DNA from 2 places in the Clostridium pacaense genome. Region 1 is predicted to be linked to the other one. Evidence: riboswitches for the same ligand, from Rfam matches in the RefSeq annotation. Region 1 holds a riboswitch; the other holds the start of a gene.

Region 1 (8,759 bases):
AGCAGGGTGTGGCAGCGTTTGGCCGCAACGACGATTTCCTCGTATATCAGGGGGCATGTCCCGTCATCCGGATGGCTGATGATATCCACCTCCGGATTGGCAATGGCGCTCAGCACAGCGTCTGTGTTTTGTCTTGGGGTGCCCGGCTTATAGCACATTTTGTGTATGTCGGCTATCCTCAGGTCCAGGTGCTTCATGTACCGTTTACCAAGGCTTAAGGTACCCTGGTAATCCAGGATATTGATTTCAGCGCCAAGCATCAGTTCTATTCCAAACATCTGCCTGGGCACCACCTTCAGGTTGACAAAGTAAATATCCTCGCAGGTTCCGGCTATACCTTTGGTGTGCTCGGTAATGCCTAACAGTTTAAGTCCTTTATCTGAAGCAGCCTTTGCCATCTCGGTCAGTGTTGCGTAGGCGTGTCCGCTGGCAACCGTGTGTGTGTGGACATCAAGTTCAATTGGTCTCATATGGGATTCCTCATTTCCAGTCATTGAATATTTACTGTATAGTCTATCACAAATCCTTGATAAAAACACAGGATCATGATAGACTTTATCAAGATATGAATAAGTAAACACAGCTGCCTGCCACCGGGTATGCAGCGCTTATGTGCCTGAACACATTCCGTTAGGTCAAAGAAGGAATGTGTCCGGGCTTTTTTTCGGGAAAATCCAGCTGGTGGCACTAAATCGTGTTTGAAAATTGCTTTCCGCCGGCTGCATAGGGAGGACAGGGATGGGAAAAAACAGCGGAGCTTATGAATTTTTCAGATATGTGGGACTCAACGTGATGGGGATGATCGGGCTGTCATGTTATATCCTAGCCGATACGTATTTTGTATCCAAGGCCCTGGGAACCAGCGGCCTGGCAGCCCTTAACCTGGCTATTTCCGTGTACAGTGTAATCAATGCCACCGGACTTATGATGGGCGCCGGAGGAGGCACCCGGTTTTCCATCTTCAGGTTCCAGGGGCATGAAAGGGAGGCGGGGCAGGTATTCACAAGGACCGTGGGACTGGCGCTGGCAGCGGGAGGCGTGTTCCTTTTAGCCGGTCTTTTGTGCGCGCCCGTCCTTGCGGCTGTCCTGGGGGCGGACGGGGACACCATGGACAATACGGTGGTCTACCTGAGGGTCATCCTCTGCTTTGCCCCCTGTTTCATCATGAACAATACCCTGCTGGCCTTTGTCCGCAATGACGGGAACCCAAAGCTGTCCATGGCAGCCATGCTGACGGGAAGCCTGGCCAATATTGCCCTGGATTACCTGTTCATGTTTCCCTTTTCCATGGGGATGTCCGGAGCGGCCTTTGCGACCGGGCTTGCTCCTGTCATCAGCATGGGCGTGCTTGCCCTGCATCTGTCCGGGAAAAAAAGCTCCCTGTCCATCATAAGGTGCAGGTGGAGCCTGAGGGAAGCCGTATCCATCCTGTCACCGGGCGTGTCCTCCTTTATAACGGAATTGTCATCCGGCATCGTGCTCATGATGTTTAACCTCATCATCCTGTCCCTGGCAGGCAATACCGGGGTGGCGGCCTACGGCATCGTGGCAAACCTGGCGCTGGTGGTGACCGCTGTATTCACAGGGATTGCCCAGGGGATGCAGCCCCTGGCAAGCCGCAGTTACGGGGCGGGGGATGGAAAGACGTTAAAGCTTGTGTTCCGGTATGGGGCCATCCTTTCCATTGTGCTGGCGGCCGGTATCTATGCCTGCGCCAATTCATGGTGGCAGGGAATCATCGCCATATTCAACAGCGAAGGCAGCCAGGAGCTGGTGCCCATTGCAAGGCGGGGAATCCAGCTGTATTTTGCAGGATTCCTCTTTGCAGGGATTAATATTGTCAGCGCGGCTTTTTTAAGCGCTGTGACCGAAACCGGGAAAGCATTCGCCATATCCATTGTCAGGGGCTGCCTGGCCATCATCCCCCTTGCGTTCCTGCTGCCTGGCATATGGGGGATGGACGGGGTGTGGCTTGCGTTTGTGCTGGCTGAGGCATTGGCCTGCCTGGTGTCCGTGTGGGGAATCAGGAGGGCCGGCGCCGCGCGTTAGGGCGTGTTTGAAAATTGCTTTCCGTCAGATGCACCCATCCCACGCATCAGGTTTGCCATCTCAATGGCTCCCATGGCGCACTCATAGCCCTTGTTGCCGGCCTTGGAGCCTGCGCGTTCAATGGCCTGTTCGATATTTTCCGTGGTCAGCACGCCGAACATGACAGGAATCCCGCTTGTAAGGGATACATGGGCAATTCCCTTGGAAACCTCACTGCACACATGGTCATAGTGGCTTGTGCTGCCGCGGATGACGGCCCCAAGGCAGATGACGGCGTCATATCTGCCGCTGGAAGCCATCCTTAAAGCTGCCAGAGGAATCTCAAAAGCTCCGGGCACCCATGCAACGTCAATATTCCCGTCCTCCACGTCATGGCGCCTTAATCCGTCCAGGGCGCCGCTTAAGAGCCTGGAGGTGATGAATTCGTTGAAACGGGCGGCTACAATGCCCACCTTCATGTTGTCCGGTATCAGTTTTCCTTCATATATATTCATAATGAATCCTCCTTATATTGTATTCCTTTCGTAGTGCAGGATGTGTCCCATCCTCTGCTGTTTTGTTTTCAGGTAAAAAAGGTCATGGCCAGTGGGTTCCATCTGGATGGGGACCCGTTTTATGATTTCCAATCCGAACCCGGAGAGCTGGTACACCTTGTCCGGGTTGTTGGTCAGCAGCCGCAGGGTCCTGGCGCCCAGGTCCTTGAGTATCTGGGCGCCGATATGATACTCCCGCATATCCCCTTTAAATCCCAGGGCCAGGTTGGCTTCCAAGGTATCCATCCCATGGTCCTGAAGCTCATATGCCTTCAGCTTGTTAATCAGGCCAATGCCCCGTCCCTCCTGGCGCATGTAGAGCAGGATGCCGCGCCCTTCCTTTTCAATCTGTCCCATGGCGGCGGCAAACTGCTGCCCGCAGTCACAGCGCAGGGAGCCGAACCCATCGCCTGTCAGGCATTCGGAGTGTACACGGCATAGAAGGTCCCTGCCGTCCCCGATGTCTCCCTTTACCAGGGCAACATGGTGCTCGCCGCTTAGCTTGTCCACGTAGCCGTAAGCGCGGAAGGTCCCGTACCGGGTAGGCATCCTGGTGCAGGCCACGCGTTCCACCAGGCAGTCATGCTGCTTGCGGTAATCCTGGATGGCTTTTATGGTGGTGATGGCAAGCCCCCAGTGTCCGGCCAGTTCCATGAGCTGCGGTGTGCGCATCATGGTACCGTCCTCCTTCATGATTTCACAGCATAGGCCGCATTCCTTCAGTCCGGCCAGGCGCATCAGGTCCACGGTGGCCTCTGTGTGGCCGGGACGCTCCAGGACGCCGTTTTCCTTTGCCATCAAGGGAAACATATGGCCTGGACGGCGGAAATCCCCGGGCTTTGCACCCTCATCCGCGCAGGAACGGGCCGTGGTCCCGCGTTCCTGTGCAGAAATGCCGGTGGCCGTGCTTATATGGTCCACGGATACCGTAAATGCAGTTTCATGGTTATCGCCGTTGTCCGCTACCATCTGCGGGAATTTAAGCTTCTGGCAAAGCTCCCGGCTCATGGGCATGCAGATAAGACCTTTGCCGTGGACTGCCATGAAGTTGACATTCTCCGTGGTGGCATACTGGGCGGCGCAGATAAAATCGCCTTCATTTTCCCGGTCCTCATCATCCGTGACCAGGATGATCCTGCCCTGGCGCAGGCTGTCCAGCGCCTCCTCTACGGTGTTAAAGTGATACATGATGTTAACCTCCTTATAATTGTGGATTCATATGGATGGGTAAGATTAAAAACCGTTCCTTAATAAAAATTCCTCCGTCACGGCGGACCCGGGATGGCGGTCATGGCGCGGGACTGTAAGCAGCTTTGCTAGGTATTTCCCCACATATTTCCCCACACAGTCATTTTCCAGATTCACCGTGCTTCCCACTGTCTTACGGACCAGGTTCGTATGGCCGGCAGTGTGCGGGATGACAGATACGCAAAAATCCCGGTCCGTCACCCTGGCAACGGTGAGGCTGATCCCATCCATGGCAATGGAGCCTTTTTCTATGATGAGGTCCAGGATGGAAGGGCAGGTGCGGACGGTGTACCAGATGGCATTGCCTTCCCGCTTTATCATGGAAATGGTTCCGGTGCCGTCAATGTGGCCGGAGACAATATGTCCGCCGAACCGCCCGTCTGCAGCCATTGCCCGTTCCAGATTCACAAGGGCGCCGGGGTTCATGGATCCAAGACCGGTACGCGCCATGGTTTCCGGCATGACATCAGCCGTGAATCCGGTTGATGAGACAGCGGAGGCAGTGAGGCATACGCCGTTAACCGCAATGCTGTCACCGGGCACGGTGCCGTCTAAGACGGCGCGCGCCCTGATATCCAACACACAGGAGCGGGGGCCGCGGATGGAGGACACCAGGGTCCCTGTTTCCTCTATGATGCCTGTGAACAAGGAACCACCCCGCTTTCTAAAAGGATATCCCTGCCAAGGACCGTGATTTTTGGGGGTTCCAGGGTGAAAGCCATTCCGGGCAGTTCCACCCCTTTCCCTCCTACCGGGCAAAGTCCCTTTTCTCCGCCGAAAATCTTTGGGGCAATGTAGGCCTGAAGCTTATGGACAATGCCCTGGTCCAGCGCGGACCAGTTGAGGGCGCTGCCTCCTTCCAGCAGGACGCTGTCAATATCCATCCCGCCCAGGCGTTCCATCAGGAACCTAAGGTCCGTGTGACCGTCCCTTTCGGGCAGGATCAGGATTTCGCAGCCCGCATCCTTAAAGGGAGCCATGGCGGCAGGGTCCTGGCAGCAGGTTGCCAGGATGGTCCTGACATGGGGAGCGGTCCTGACTACGTTGGATGTAAGCGGTGTCATGAGGCGGGTATCGCAGATGATGCGCACCGGATTCCTTCCGCCCGGGATTCGGCAGGTTAACTGCGGGTCATCTGCAAGGATGGTCCCAAGCCCTGTCATGACGGCGCTTAAACGGTTCCTGGTCTTATGGACGTGCTCCCGGGCCTGTTCCCCGGTAATCCATCTGGACAGGCGGCCGGATGTGGCTGTCCTGCCATCCATGGTCATGGCGTATTTCATGACCACATAGGGCTGCCTGGTGCGGATGAAGTGGAAGAAGACCTCATTCTGGCAGATGCATTCCTCCTCTAAAACGCCCTGGATTACTTCAATCCCGTGACTCTTAAGGGCCGCAATCCCTTTTCCCGCAACCAGCGGGTTAGGGTCCCTGGCGCCGATGACCACCCGGCGGATGCCGCTTTTTATGATGGCATCCGTGCAGGGCGGGGTTTTGCCATAATGGCAGCATGGCTCTAAGGTGACGTAGAGCACGGCCCCTTTGGCTGGCGCGGTCAGGGAGTCAAGGGCGGCCCGTTCAGCGTGGGGACCGCCGTAAAAACCGTGATATCCCTGGCCGATGACGGCGCCGTCCCTGACAATGACAGCGCCCACCAGGGGATTGGGGTTAACGCGGCCTTCCCCTTTTGCAGCAAGGGCAAGGGCGCGGCCCATGTAGATGTTATCGGATATTTCCGACATTTGGACACCTCCTTTTCATGATGGGAAAATGTAAAAGAATGGAATAAAAAACGCCTTGAACATCAGGTCCAGGGCGGGTGGAAGGGGAAGCTTTGAGATATGCCGATATCCGTACATCGATTGGCCTGTATCCACCATCGGATGAATCCGCCATCAGATGCATCCACCATCGGATGAATCCGCCATCAGATGCATCCATCATCAGATGAATCCACTATCAGATGCATCCGCCAATCGGGTGAAATCAACATAATACGGTCTGCTTTACATGTTATGATAAAAAATGCCCCGGTATGTCGTCATACCAGGGCAGCCATTAACATTCTTCATACGGATGGGACCAGTCTTCAAATCCATCCCGGGCATACTGGCCGGGATAAATAATCCATCATAATCCATCCATCATAAAACATCCATGTCCATCTTCTTCCATCCAGACTATACTGTCGGCTTCGGAATCACACCGAATCATGCCTTGCGGCTCGTGGGCTGTACCACCGGTAGGGAATCGCACCCTGCCCTGAAGATATTGATTCAATTGAGTGTTATTATAGACAGGCAGGGCACGGATGTCAAGCATTTCCTGAAAAATGTAAAATACCTTTTTCCAACCGGGACATGCATATAATAAGAAGGCCCTGCTTATATTTAGGTAATGATAAGAGATTATGAGGTATTACATGGCAACCAATCCAGAACGGACATCCAGTGGAATGCTGCAGATTAATGTAATCAACATCCAGAACAATTTCCCCATCCAGAATGCCAGGGTTACAATCAGTTACAAGGGAGAGCCAACAAGCGCCCTGGAACAGCTTCAGACCAACAGTTCAGGCCAGACAGAGACGGTCTCCCTTCCCGCGCCTCCGGTGGAGCTGAGCCTGGAACCAGGCATCATCCAGCCATATTCGGAATACAACCTGACCGTGGAGGCGGAGGGATTTGACCCGGTGGAGGTATCGGGAACCGAGATACTGGCTGAGTCCACTGCCATCCAGCCAGTCAGCATGACGCCGGCAGGGGAGGGGACGCCTCCCGAGGATCCGATTGTGATTCCGGACCACACCCTTTATGGGAATTATCCGCCCAAGATTGCAGAGGCAGAGATAAAGCCTGTGAACGAGAGCGGGGAAATCGTCTTAAGCCGCGTGGTGGTCCCCCAGACCGTGGTGGTCCATGACGGGGCGCCCACGGACCGGACGGCAAAGGATTACTATGTGCCCTACAGGGATTACATTAAAAATGTGGCCTCCAGTGAAATCTACTCCACCTGGCCCAGGGCCACCATCACGGCCAACGTGCTGGCCATCATGTCATTTACCCTGAACCGCGTTTATACGGAGTGGTACAGGAACCAGGGGTATGATTTTACCATCACATCCTCCACTGCCTTTGACCATAAATGGATATACGGCAGGAACATATTTGAGAGCATTTCCCTGATTGTAGATGAGATATTTGACAATTACCTGTCCAGGCCAGGCGTGCGCCAGCCCATCCTGACCCAGTACTGTGACGGGCGCCAGGTACAGTGTCCAAACTGGATGACACAGTGGGGGTCATGCTCCCTGGGGGAGCAGGGTTACAGTCCAATTGAAATCCTGCGGTATTTTTATGGGGACAGCATCTATGTCAACACGGCAGAGCAGATATCCGGTATCCCGGCATCCTGGCCCGGCAATGACCTGACCCTTGGCAGCACAGGCGACAAGGTCCGCCAGATGCAGGAACAGCTGGATATGATTGCAACTGTTTATACTGCCATCCCAAGGGTGACCCCTGACGGGATTTACGGCCCAAGGACAGCGGATGCGGTGCGGGAATTCCAGTCCATTTTCGGGCTTCCCCAGACCGGCGTGGTGGATTTTGCCACATGGTATCGGATATCCCATATCTATGTGGGGATTACCAGGATTGCAGAGCTGGTGTAGCAGGGATAACAGACAGATGGGCATCAGGCCGCTTATGCCGGGCGGTCTGATGCTGTTTTTAGGCCCTGCTTGCGGCCCGGCCTGTTCTAAAAAACTATTAGATTGAAACAAAAAAATTTAGCCCTTAAAGCTATTGAATAATAAATCGAAATACAGTATAATCTTTACAATTTGGGCTGAGATAACGTAGAGCATGTTTGAAAATTCATTCCCGCCATCTGCACGCCCCACATCGCGGCATATTTGGTCCCAATTCGGTCAACGTAGCCCGCTACGCCTCCCTCATCGGGACCAAATCTCCCACGAAGTGGGACGCACAGCTGACGGAAAGCAATTTTCAAACATGCTCCGGCCCATGAGCAAACACATAAGAAAGGACAGGTACCCCCATATGAAAGCATACCTCATACTGGAAGATGGAACTGTATTCACCGGGACAAGTATTGGTTCAGAACGTGAAGTTATCAGTGAAATCGTGTTTAACACATCAATGACCGGTTATCTGGAAGTGCTGACCGATCCGTCTTACGCGGGACAGGCAGTTGTCATGACATATCCCCTTATTGGCAATTACGGAATCTGCCATGAAGACATGGAATCAGCAAAACCCTGGCCGGACGGCTATATTGTTAGAGAATTATCAAGAATCCCCAGCAACTTCCGTAGCGAGGATACCATCCAGAACTTCTTAAAACGCCACGACATTCCCGGCATCTGCGGTATCGATACAAGAGCCCTTACCAAAATCTTAAGAGAAAAAGGCACCATGAACGGTATGATCACCACCAGTGAATATACCGATTTAAGCGGACCCATAAAGCGCATGAAAGAGTACGGCGTCACCGGCGTGGTCATGAAGACCACCACGAAGGAGAAGTATGTGCTTCCTGGAAAAAGCCTTGCTGACAGCGGTCCTTCAGACAACAGCAGGCTTTCCGGCAAAGACGGCCTTCCGGCTGGCAGCTTCCCGGGCGCGGGCAAGAAGGTGGCCCTTATGGATTACGGCGCAAAGAAGAACATTGCGCGTTCCCTGAACAGCCTTGGCTGTGAGGTTACCGTATATCCCGCAGACACCCCGGCAGAGGAAGTGCTGGCAGCCTGCCCTGACGGCATCATGCTCAGCAACGGCCCCGGGGACCCCAAGGAGAATACGGCTGTCATAGAAGAAATAAAGAAACTTTATGCATCGGACGTGCCGATTTTTGCCATCTGCCTGGGACACCAGCTCATGGCCCTGGCCAACGGCATGGATACTT
Region 2 (8,759 bases), on a different contig from region 1:
TTCTCCCTCCCCCCATGCCCCGTCTTTATAGTTTGCAACATATCGCTTGTCCGTCGGCATATAAGAAAATCCGATATTTCCCCAGTCCAGGTCTTTCTTTTCCATAATCAATTCCTCCGTTCAGGTAGAAGTAGCTTGTTTTGTTGAACACAATTATAATCGCATTAATCCGTAAAATCAATGGGTTCTGTGTAAATGTGATATACAATTCGTGCATATTAGCCATAACCGGACCTAAGGGCGGCTTATCCCTCTTCCTCATTGTAAAACATGTTAAGATATGTTAAATTAATAAAGAATCTAACACATGTGAAGGAGAATCACCAATGGCCAAGAAAACCGCCCGGGGCACCCGGGGCAAGATTGTAGGCGCTGCATGGAAGCTGTTCTATGAACAGGGATACGAGGATACCACGGTAGAGGAAATCATCGAGCTGTCCCACACATCCAAGGGCTCCTTTTACCACTATTTTGATGGCAAGGATGCCCTTTTAAGCACCTTAAGCCTGTTATTTGATGAAAAATATGAAGAGCTTACCGATATCCTGGCAGAAAAACCGGAGATGACCGCCATGGACAGGCTGCTGTTCCTTAACAGCGAACTGTTTGGAATGATTGAGAACAGTATTTCCATGGACCTTCTGGCCCGGCTCCTGTCCACCCAGCTGATCACTGCCGGCGAAAAGCACCTGCTGGACCATAACCGCACCTATTATAAACTCCTGCGCAAAATCATTGCCCACGGCCAGGATAACGGTGAATTAAGCACCGGCTTAAGCGTCAGCGAAATGGTAAAGCTGTATGCATTAGCGGAACGCGCAATCCTTTATGACTGGTGCCTGTGCGGCGGTGAATACTCCCTCAGACGGTACAGCGTGTCGGTCATGCCTGGATTCCTGAGCAGCTTCCTGGAGCACCGGGAAAGCACCTTATAAGAAGGGAACCGGCAGGCCAATATTGGGAAAGAAAATAAATTCTATTTTTTTGAACATATATTATTTAATATATCGTACGGTCAATTTTCCTTTTATTTATAATGAATATTTAATATAAATAATATTTTCGTCTAGTATTCAGTCTATACTTTGTTCTGTATTGCGTTCTCCTATACCTCATGTTATAATGTGCACATTATGGCTACTTCCGTTCTCCCCGGGCTGACAGGTTCCGGGGAAATGTATGTAATGGCCAATATAATGCAGCACCATGCAGCTTTATGTATCGTAGATATATTATGAAGTGGATATATTATGAATATGTAGATATATCATAAATATATCGAAAATGTATCGTACATATGGTGCATGCACTATAATTGACTGAAAAGCTGAATTGATTGAAAACAGGAGGGAAAACATGAGTACAGGACAAATAGGGATTCTGGCTGCCATCATCATATATCTGGCTGCCATGGTCTACGTAGGTTTCTATTTCAGCAAAAAAGGCGGCGGTGATTCAGCCGACGAATTTTATCTGGGGGGCCGCAAGCTGGGAGCCTTGGTAACCGCCATGAGCGCCGAGGCATCGGACATGAGCAGCTGGCTGCTTATGGGGCTTCCGGGAGTGGCATACCTTACCGGTATCGCAGACGCAGGGTGGACTGCCATCGGCCTTGCAGCAGGTACATATCTGAACTGGCTGATTGTGGCAAAGCGCCTGCGCCGTTATTCCGTGGCCTGTGACGCCATCACAATCCCGGACTTTTTCTCACGGCGCTACAGGGATGAGAAAAACATACTGATGTGCATTGCCGCCATTGTCATCCTTATCTTCTTCATCCCCTATACGGCTTCGGGCTTTAAGGCTGTGGGGACCCTGTTCAACAGCCTTTTCGGCGTAAATTACCATGCAGCCATGATTGTGGGCGCCATTGTCATCATCGGTTACACGGTCCTGGGAGGATTTATGGCTGTCTCCACCACGGACCTGATTCAGAGTATCGTCATGAGCATTGCCCTGGTCATCATTGTATTCTTTGGGGTCAATGTTGCCGGGGGCTGGGATGCGGTGGCGGACAATGCCCGTTCCCTCGCAGGATATCTGAGCATGACCCATATCCATAACATGGCGGACAATACGGCCTCCCCTTATGGATTCATCACCATACTTTCCACCCTGGCGTGGGGGCTGGGGTATTTTGGCATGCCCCATATCCTTCTGCGTTTCATGGCAATCAGCCATGAGGATAAGCTGAAGACATCGCGGCGCATTGCCTCCATCTGGGTGGTCATCTCCATGTTCGTGGCAATCCTGATTGGAATCATCGGCTACAGCGCTTCCGTTGCAGGCAGCATCCCCACCTTTTCCTCCAGTTCCGAGTCAGAGACAGTCATCATCCGTCTGGCCGACCTGCTGGGGCGTCATGGACTGCTGCTGTCCATCGTGGCAGGCGTTGTCCTGGCCGGAATCCTGGCATGTACCATGTCCACGGCTGATTCCCAGCTGCTGACCGCCGCGTCTGGGGTGTCCCAGAACCTGCTCCAGGATTTCCTTAAGATTAAGATGGACACCAAAACATCCATGATGGCTGCCCGCCTTACGGTTGTGGGAATTGCGCTGGTAGGCATTGCACTGGCATGGAATCCCGACAGTTCCGTGTTCACCATCGTATCCTTTGCCTGGGCCGGCTTTGGAGCCTCCTTTGGCCCGGTCATGCTGTTCGCCCTGTTCTGGAAGCGCAGCAACCTCAAGGGCGCCCTGGCCGGCATGGTTTCCGGCGGTATCATGGTATTCGTATGGAAATACGGCGTGCGGCCCCTTGGCGGGGCATGGAATATCTACGAACTGCTCCCCGCATTCCTGGTGGCCTGCGCTGCCATCGTGATTGTATCACTGGCAACCGCTGCGCCGTCTGCAGAAATCTGCGAAGAGTTTGATTCTGTAGGAAGATAATACCGGCCCGTAAGTCTTAGACAACGTAAAACCACTGTCCCAGGCACAGTCATACCTGCCCGGAACAGTGGTTTTCCTTATTTGGCCCTTATATCAGCTTAATCTTCCTGTTTACTGCAGATTGCCAGCCTGTGCTGGTATTTCTCCCTGGTAGCCAGCCCTCCCCGGATATGGCGCTCGGACTTGTTTACGTCCAGTACAATCCTTGCCTGGGCAGCCAGCCCCGGATTGATGTGTTCCAGCCTGTCAGTTACATCCTTATGTACCGTGGATTTGCTTATCCCGAATTTCTTCGCCGTCTGCCTTACCGTGGCATTGTGGTCTATGATGTAATTGGCGATGGCTACCGCACGTTCTTCAATATACTCCTTCAAAGTGAGTCTCCTGAGGATTTTTTTACATCATATGCGGAAAATCCTGGGATTAGCACCACCTCGTACGGATTCTGGAGGAATTTTTTCCGTCTGGTCTCCTGTTTACGTCCCCATTCCCTGGCAGCCCGCCTCTTCCCCTGCTAAAATCCGGCTTTCCCCAATTCATCCATCATGGCCCGGCGCCTTTTATAAAGTGTCCTCCACTCCTGTGCCAGCTGTGCGGCCGCTTCCAGTCCATTGGGATAGGACGCTATCTTCTTCAGATATTTCATCAGTTCTTTATAACGCGTCCTGTCAGACGCAGATTCGGCCTGTCCTCTGGCAAAGGCAGTATAAGCAGTCCTCATCCTGTCCGGGTACATCTTTTTAAGGACTTTTTCATATCGGTCCATGGTATATACAGAGCCGCTGTTTACTACTTCCTCCAGAAGCTGGCCGTACATTTTCTCCGATTCCAATAAAGGCAGTTTAATCTCCTGGCCGGCCGGACCTGCCAGCAGCTTCTCCCGGATCTGTTCCCACTCGCTTTTTCCGCACACAGCCTTTAATTTACTGGTGAAATCCAGACTGTCCTGTCTGCAGGAAAATACCTGGAACAGCAATTCCTCCTTATAATCTTTGTCCATATGCAGCCTGCCGTACAACTCAATCAGTTTCCGGCTGTGCCCGCTGACCCAGGAGGGGGATCCATGGTCCAGTTCCTTGCTCTCCTTCAGGACACGGATTGCATCCTTGTATTGTCCCGCCTGGATAAATTCTTCTGTCTCCAGCATCCTCACTGCCGTAAATCTGCGGTTTTCCTCCCGGTACTGCAATATCTCCTCTTCCGAGGCCCCCAGTTCCTTCATGATCTGAAGCCTTTTCAGGATATTATATTCAAATCCATACTGCACGCTGTAGTATTTGCCACAGTCCATGCCTTCCCTGTTTTTTTCAATCTCCTGGTCCAATGCCTCCATTGTCCTTTGCAGGAGTTCCCTGTCATGAAACTCATTCATAAGGAACCCGCTGATATATTCTTCCAAATAATCAGTCACGGTACCGTCCGCCTGATATTTCTTAAACCAGGCACGCATCCTGTCCTTATCCTGCTCACTGCATTTTTCCAGGATCTGCTTCCAGAATTCATAACAGGCCTCCGCCACCATACCCAGGCCGCCATCGGAATCATCTATATCCTGGTTCCCAATGGTGATGAATACCTGATTTGTAAGTTCAAATGCCTGCATCCAGCAGCCTTTGTCAATCACGGCCTGCACCTTGTCATTCAGAAATGCTTCCATCTCCAACAAATAATTACCTGCATTTTCCCAGTCCACATAGCCATATCTGTCCGAATACCCGTAAGCAATGTCATTTATCTCCCTTTTCAACATTGCCATCTGTCTCTGGCTTATGGATGGGGAATATTGTATCAGGATCTTGTTCCTCAACTTCCCATCTTCCCAGGCCATGGATTCCAGGAGGCGCCTCAGTTCTTCTTCCGGAATCCCATTTATCACGTCCTTAAGCTCCTGTCTGGAATCCTGGACGGTTCCTCCATCGGCCGTGGGGGGCATTTCCAGAACGCCTCCCTCTTCTGCCTCGTATAAAACTGCCGCCATATGCTTGCAGTTATACCCTTCCGCCGCATATGGGCAGGTGCACCTCATGTGTTGGACCTGGTTGTCCTTTATGTCTATTTCCACCTCATAGTCCTCGGTCCCCTCCACCAGGGCACGGTATCCGCCCTCTGTCCGCACCATCTCCATGACGGCCCCGGACTCGTAATAATCCATGCCCCGGACCAGGATACGGGGGCTGAATAAGCTTTCCCATTCATCCATCATTGCATACACTCCTTTATCAAATAGTGCCCTCTGCCATCCTCACATGTCATCTTCAAATCCATCCCTGGCCTTGGTAATCCTTTCTTTCCGCTCCAAATGCAGATTACAGGATGCAGCAAAGTCATGGCTTCCGAAAATATGTAATATATTTTAATTATACATGATTTTTCCTTCAAGGAAAAGGAACGCCGCCTGAAAAGATACTGGTTTTCATGCAGTTATCCAACTAAAGTACAAGGCATCCCATTGACTTCTTATATTATTTGTGCTACGCTAAAAACAGCAAATGAATAAGTTCTTCGGGGCAGGGTGTGATTCCCTACCGGCGGTATAGTCCGCGACCCGCTTAGGCGGCTGATTTGGTGAGATTCCAAAACCGACAGTATAGTCTGGATGAGAGAAGGCGATTTAATTCATATGGATAATGAACCACATGCCGTTATTTATATTGAATTGTTTATGAATCCCAAGCCCCTATGGCTCTGGGATTTTTTTAATATGGAAAACGTGCCTGTGATGATTTTTTCCCAAAGGTTTTACAAAAGTTTTTCCAAAGGACTTGTTTCATTGCAAAAACAAACTTTAGGGCACATCAAGGCCCTGATATCTAAGGAGGTTTATGTTATGAAATCAAAGTGGAGTATTCAGAAGCTTATTTACACCGGCATGCTGGCCGCCATGGCAGGCGCCCTTATGTCACTGGAATTTTCAGTTCCTATGATGCCGCCATTTTACAAAGTGGATTTCAGCGATGTCCCATCCATCATGGCCCTGTTCCTGTTCGGACCCGCATCCGCTGCCTGGGTGGAAATCATCAAGATCCTCATCAAGCTGATAACAGTGGGGACCAACTCCATGTACGTGGGCGAACTGTCCAACCTGATTGGTGTGGCCCTGTTCGTCATCCCCTTATGGATTGTATACAATAAAATGGGCAAGAACCGCCGGGCAGCCATCACCGGCCTTTCTGTAAGCATTGCCGTAAGGACTGCATTTGCATGTTTCTGCAATGCCTTCATCACCCTGCCCTTATACGCAAAGGCCATGGGCGTTTCCCTGGACAGCGTGGTTACCATGGTAGCCTCCGTGAACCCTGCCATCACCAGCCTGACCACCTTCATCGTCATGGCCACCATCCCCTTCAACATCCTGAAGCTGGGCTTAAACTACTTTGTAGGCTACCTTCTGTTCAACCGCCTGACAGCCGCTTATCCATCATTAAAGCCGGCAAGGCAGCATTAAAAGCCAGTAAGGGCAACGTGAAAGCCAGTAAGGGCAGCATGAAAGCCAGTGAGGGCAACATGAAAGGAAACCAGCCGGAGAAGCCAACGGCTAACCTGTCCTAGAGTGTGTTTGAAAGGAGAATTTTTAAAAAAATGATACTCAGATACAGCGAACTTACCAGACTTGAGATGGAACAGATCGACAAGGAAGAAACCATTGTCCTCATCCCCCTTGGCGCCCTGGAACAGCATGGGAACCAGGCGCCCCTTGGCACGGACGACATCATTGCCCAGGCCATGACCGAATACCTGACCCAGGCACTGGAGGCAGAAGACCCGGACTTCCCCATGCTGATATTCCCGGTCATCCCTGTGGGGCTTAGCACGGAGCACAAAAACTTCTGCGGTTCCATCACCTTAAAACCGGACACCTACTACCATCTGCTATACGACATATGTGCCAGCCTGGCGCACCATGGCTTTAAGAAGCTGGCCCTGCTCATATGCCACGGCGGCAACGCCCCCATTGCCCAGGTACTGAGCCGGGAACTGCGAAGCGAGCTGGGGATTTCCCCATTCCTCCTGTCCTCCGGCGCATTCAGCCATCCCGATGTAAAAGCCACTGTCTCAGAGGGCAACATCTGGGATTTCCACGGCGGCGAGATGGAAACCTCCATGGTCATGGCCGTGGACCCATCCTTAGTCAAGCTGGAAACCTCCGAAGCCGGCATCCCTGCTGCCTTCAAGGACAACCAGGCCCTTCAGCCCTACGGCCCCGTATCCATCGGCTGGGTATCCGAGGACTGGAAAACAGAGGACGGCAAACCCATCGGCATTGGCGGCGACCCCTCCGGGGCTACGGCTGAAAAAGGAAGGATCATCCTTAAGACTAGTGCGGAGGCGTTGGTGCCGGGGCTTTTGGAGATTAAGAAGTGGAATGGTTGATGGGGTGCGTGGGGGAGGTGCATCCGTACGTGAGCGGAATGGGGATGGGGGCTGTGGATACGGCTGCGGGGCTAGTGCTTCTAATGCTCTGGAAACCGGCGTTGGACAAGAGGCTGGCCGCCTAACTCGCGCTTAGTTTGTCTAAACCATACAACACTGAGCTCAGACAAAGGCGCCAGCCTCTTAACACCGGTTCCCACAGCATAAGAATCACACGCCCCTGTAGATGCATCCACAGCCCCCATCCCCATTCCGCTCACCCACTACGTATTATCGTTCCTGCATCACATGAACCGGAGAAAGAAATAAAAAACAGGCTTAGTTCATTCCGTTCTGCCAAAGATGTACTTCGTCAAGACGGATAGTCCAGGCCTGTTTTCTATATACTTATACTAAAATCAGTAATGCATTTATATGCTGATGCTAAGTTTAGTAATGCACCATATTATTGTTAAGTCAGGAAATACATAAGCTTGCGGTATGATTTTCTTCTCTCCGATTCATGTTTTAAGGCAGTAGCTGAAGGCCCCAGCAACCTCTTCAAGTACTTGGCAGGAGCCAGGGGCGGGAGGCGGACGGGGGGACGGTTCCTTGTGGAGGGTATTAGAGAGACGGACTCAAAAAGGCGGCAAAAGCCGGGCCGAGCGAGGGCCTCAAAGCCCGAGCGCAGAGTCTCCACGGACGAAAAATCATCAAGATTTTTCGGTAGTTGAGACGGTGCCCGGTTTTTGCCGTCTTTTTGAGTCCGTCTCTCTTATGCCCGGAACCAGGAACCGTCCCCCCGTCCGCCTCCCGCCCCTGGCTCCGTAAGAAAACCAAAAGCAGAGGTTGCGCAACCCCCGTCACACCCCCTCTGCCTTCAAACCATCAATCCATATTCATCAATCCAAATACTTCTTAAGCGTCGCCCTGACAGCCCCCGCTCCCGCAATCTCCTCCAGGAACATTGACTCCACGGTCTCACCGATTCCGGCCTCATAGAGGTCTACACCGAATATATTGGCATTGGACAGGATTGGCTTTAACTGTCCTTTGTAAGTCTCAGGCTTGCCAACTTCAATTCCCTCCAGGGCTTTGGTCAGCTCCGGCACCATTGGGTCTGCTGAAAGTTCGAATGCATTTCCCTGGTCATCCACTGCCAGAAGGTACCTGCACCAGCCTGCAAGCGCCAGAGGAACAGCCTTCAGCTTCTTGGCGTCACCGTATTTTGCAACGTATGCCTTGATGGTCTCGCCGTAACGGATGCCCACCTTCTGTGAGGTGTCAGTGGCGATTCTCTGGGGCGTGTCAGGCATGAATGGGTTGGGAATCCTTACGTTGATTACTTCATTTACAAAGTCCTCAGGGGACAGGATTTCAGGATTGGTCACTACCGGCATTCCCTCTACCGGGCCAATCTCATGAACCAGCTTGTTAAGCTCGGCATCCTTCATCTCATCTGCAATCAGGGTGTAGCCCAGCACACAGCCGTATACAGCCAGGGCTGTATGGAGAGG

What was found. Region 1 has a riboswitch for FMN ahead of ribD (bifunctional diaminohydroxyphosphoribosylaminopyrimidine deaminase/5-amino-6-(5-phosphoribosylamino)uracil reductase RibD). Riboswitches for the same ligand answer to the same signal wherever they lie in the genome.
Region 2: another riboswitch for FMN. It lies ahead of LK536_RS41915 (ECF transporter S component); the one in region 1 lies ahead of ribD (bifunctional diaminohydroxyphosphoribosylaminopyrimidine deaminase/5-amino-6-(5-phosphoribosylamino)uracil reductase RibD).

Annotation. Positions count from the first base shown of each region.
Region 1 covers NZ_JAJFEB020000007.1:55,571-64,329, reverse strand. The annotation lists gene LK536_RS43170 (phosphatase) at 1-470, opposite strand, end outside; gene LK536_RS43165 (MATE family efflux transporter) at 739-2,049, shown strand; gene ribH (6,7-dimethyl-8-ribityllumazine synthase) at 2,046-2,543, opposite strand; gene LK536_RS43155 (bifunctional 3,4-dihydroxy-2-butanone-4-phosphate synthase/GTP cyclohydrolase II) at 2,556-3,770, opposite strand; gene ribE (riboflavin synthase) at 3,816-4,478, opposite strand; gene ribD (bifunctional diaminohydroxyphosphoribosylaminopyrimidine deaminase/5-amino-6-(5-phosphoribosylamino)uracil reductase RibD) at 4,460-5,572, opposite strand; FMN riboswitch at 5,990-6,104, opposite strand; gene LK536_RS43140 (peptidoglycan-binding protein) at 6,241-7,503, shown strand; partial or broken gene LK536_RS43135 (DUF6783 domain-containing protein) at 7,668-7,784, opposite strand; gene LK536_RS43130 (DUF6783 domain-containing protein) at 7,743-7,862, shown strand; gene LK536_RS43125 (carbamoyl phosphate synthase small subunit) at 7,895-8,759, shown strand, end outside.
Region 2 covers NZ_JAJFEB020000006.1:103,358-112,116, reverse strand. The annotation lists gene LK536_RS41940 (branched-chain amino acid aminotransferase) at 1-105, opposite strand, end outside; gene LK536_RS41935 (TetR/AcrR family transcriptional regulator) at 327-935, shown strand; gene LK536_RS41930 (sodium/proline symporter) at 1,357-2,892, shown strand; gene spoIIID (sporulation transcriptional regulator SpoIIID) at 2,991-3,266, opposite strand; gene LK536_RS41920 (SWIM zinc finger family protein) at 3,407-5,095, opposite strand; FMN riboswitch at 5,387-5,504, shown strand; gene LK536_RS41915 (ECF transporter S component) at 5,720-6,337, shown strand; gene LK536_RS41910 (creatininase family protein) at 6,472-7,263, shown strand; gene LK536_RS41905 (mannitol dehydrogenase family protein) at 8,145-8,759, opposite strand, start outside.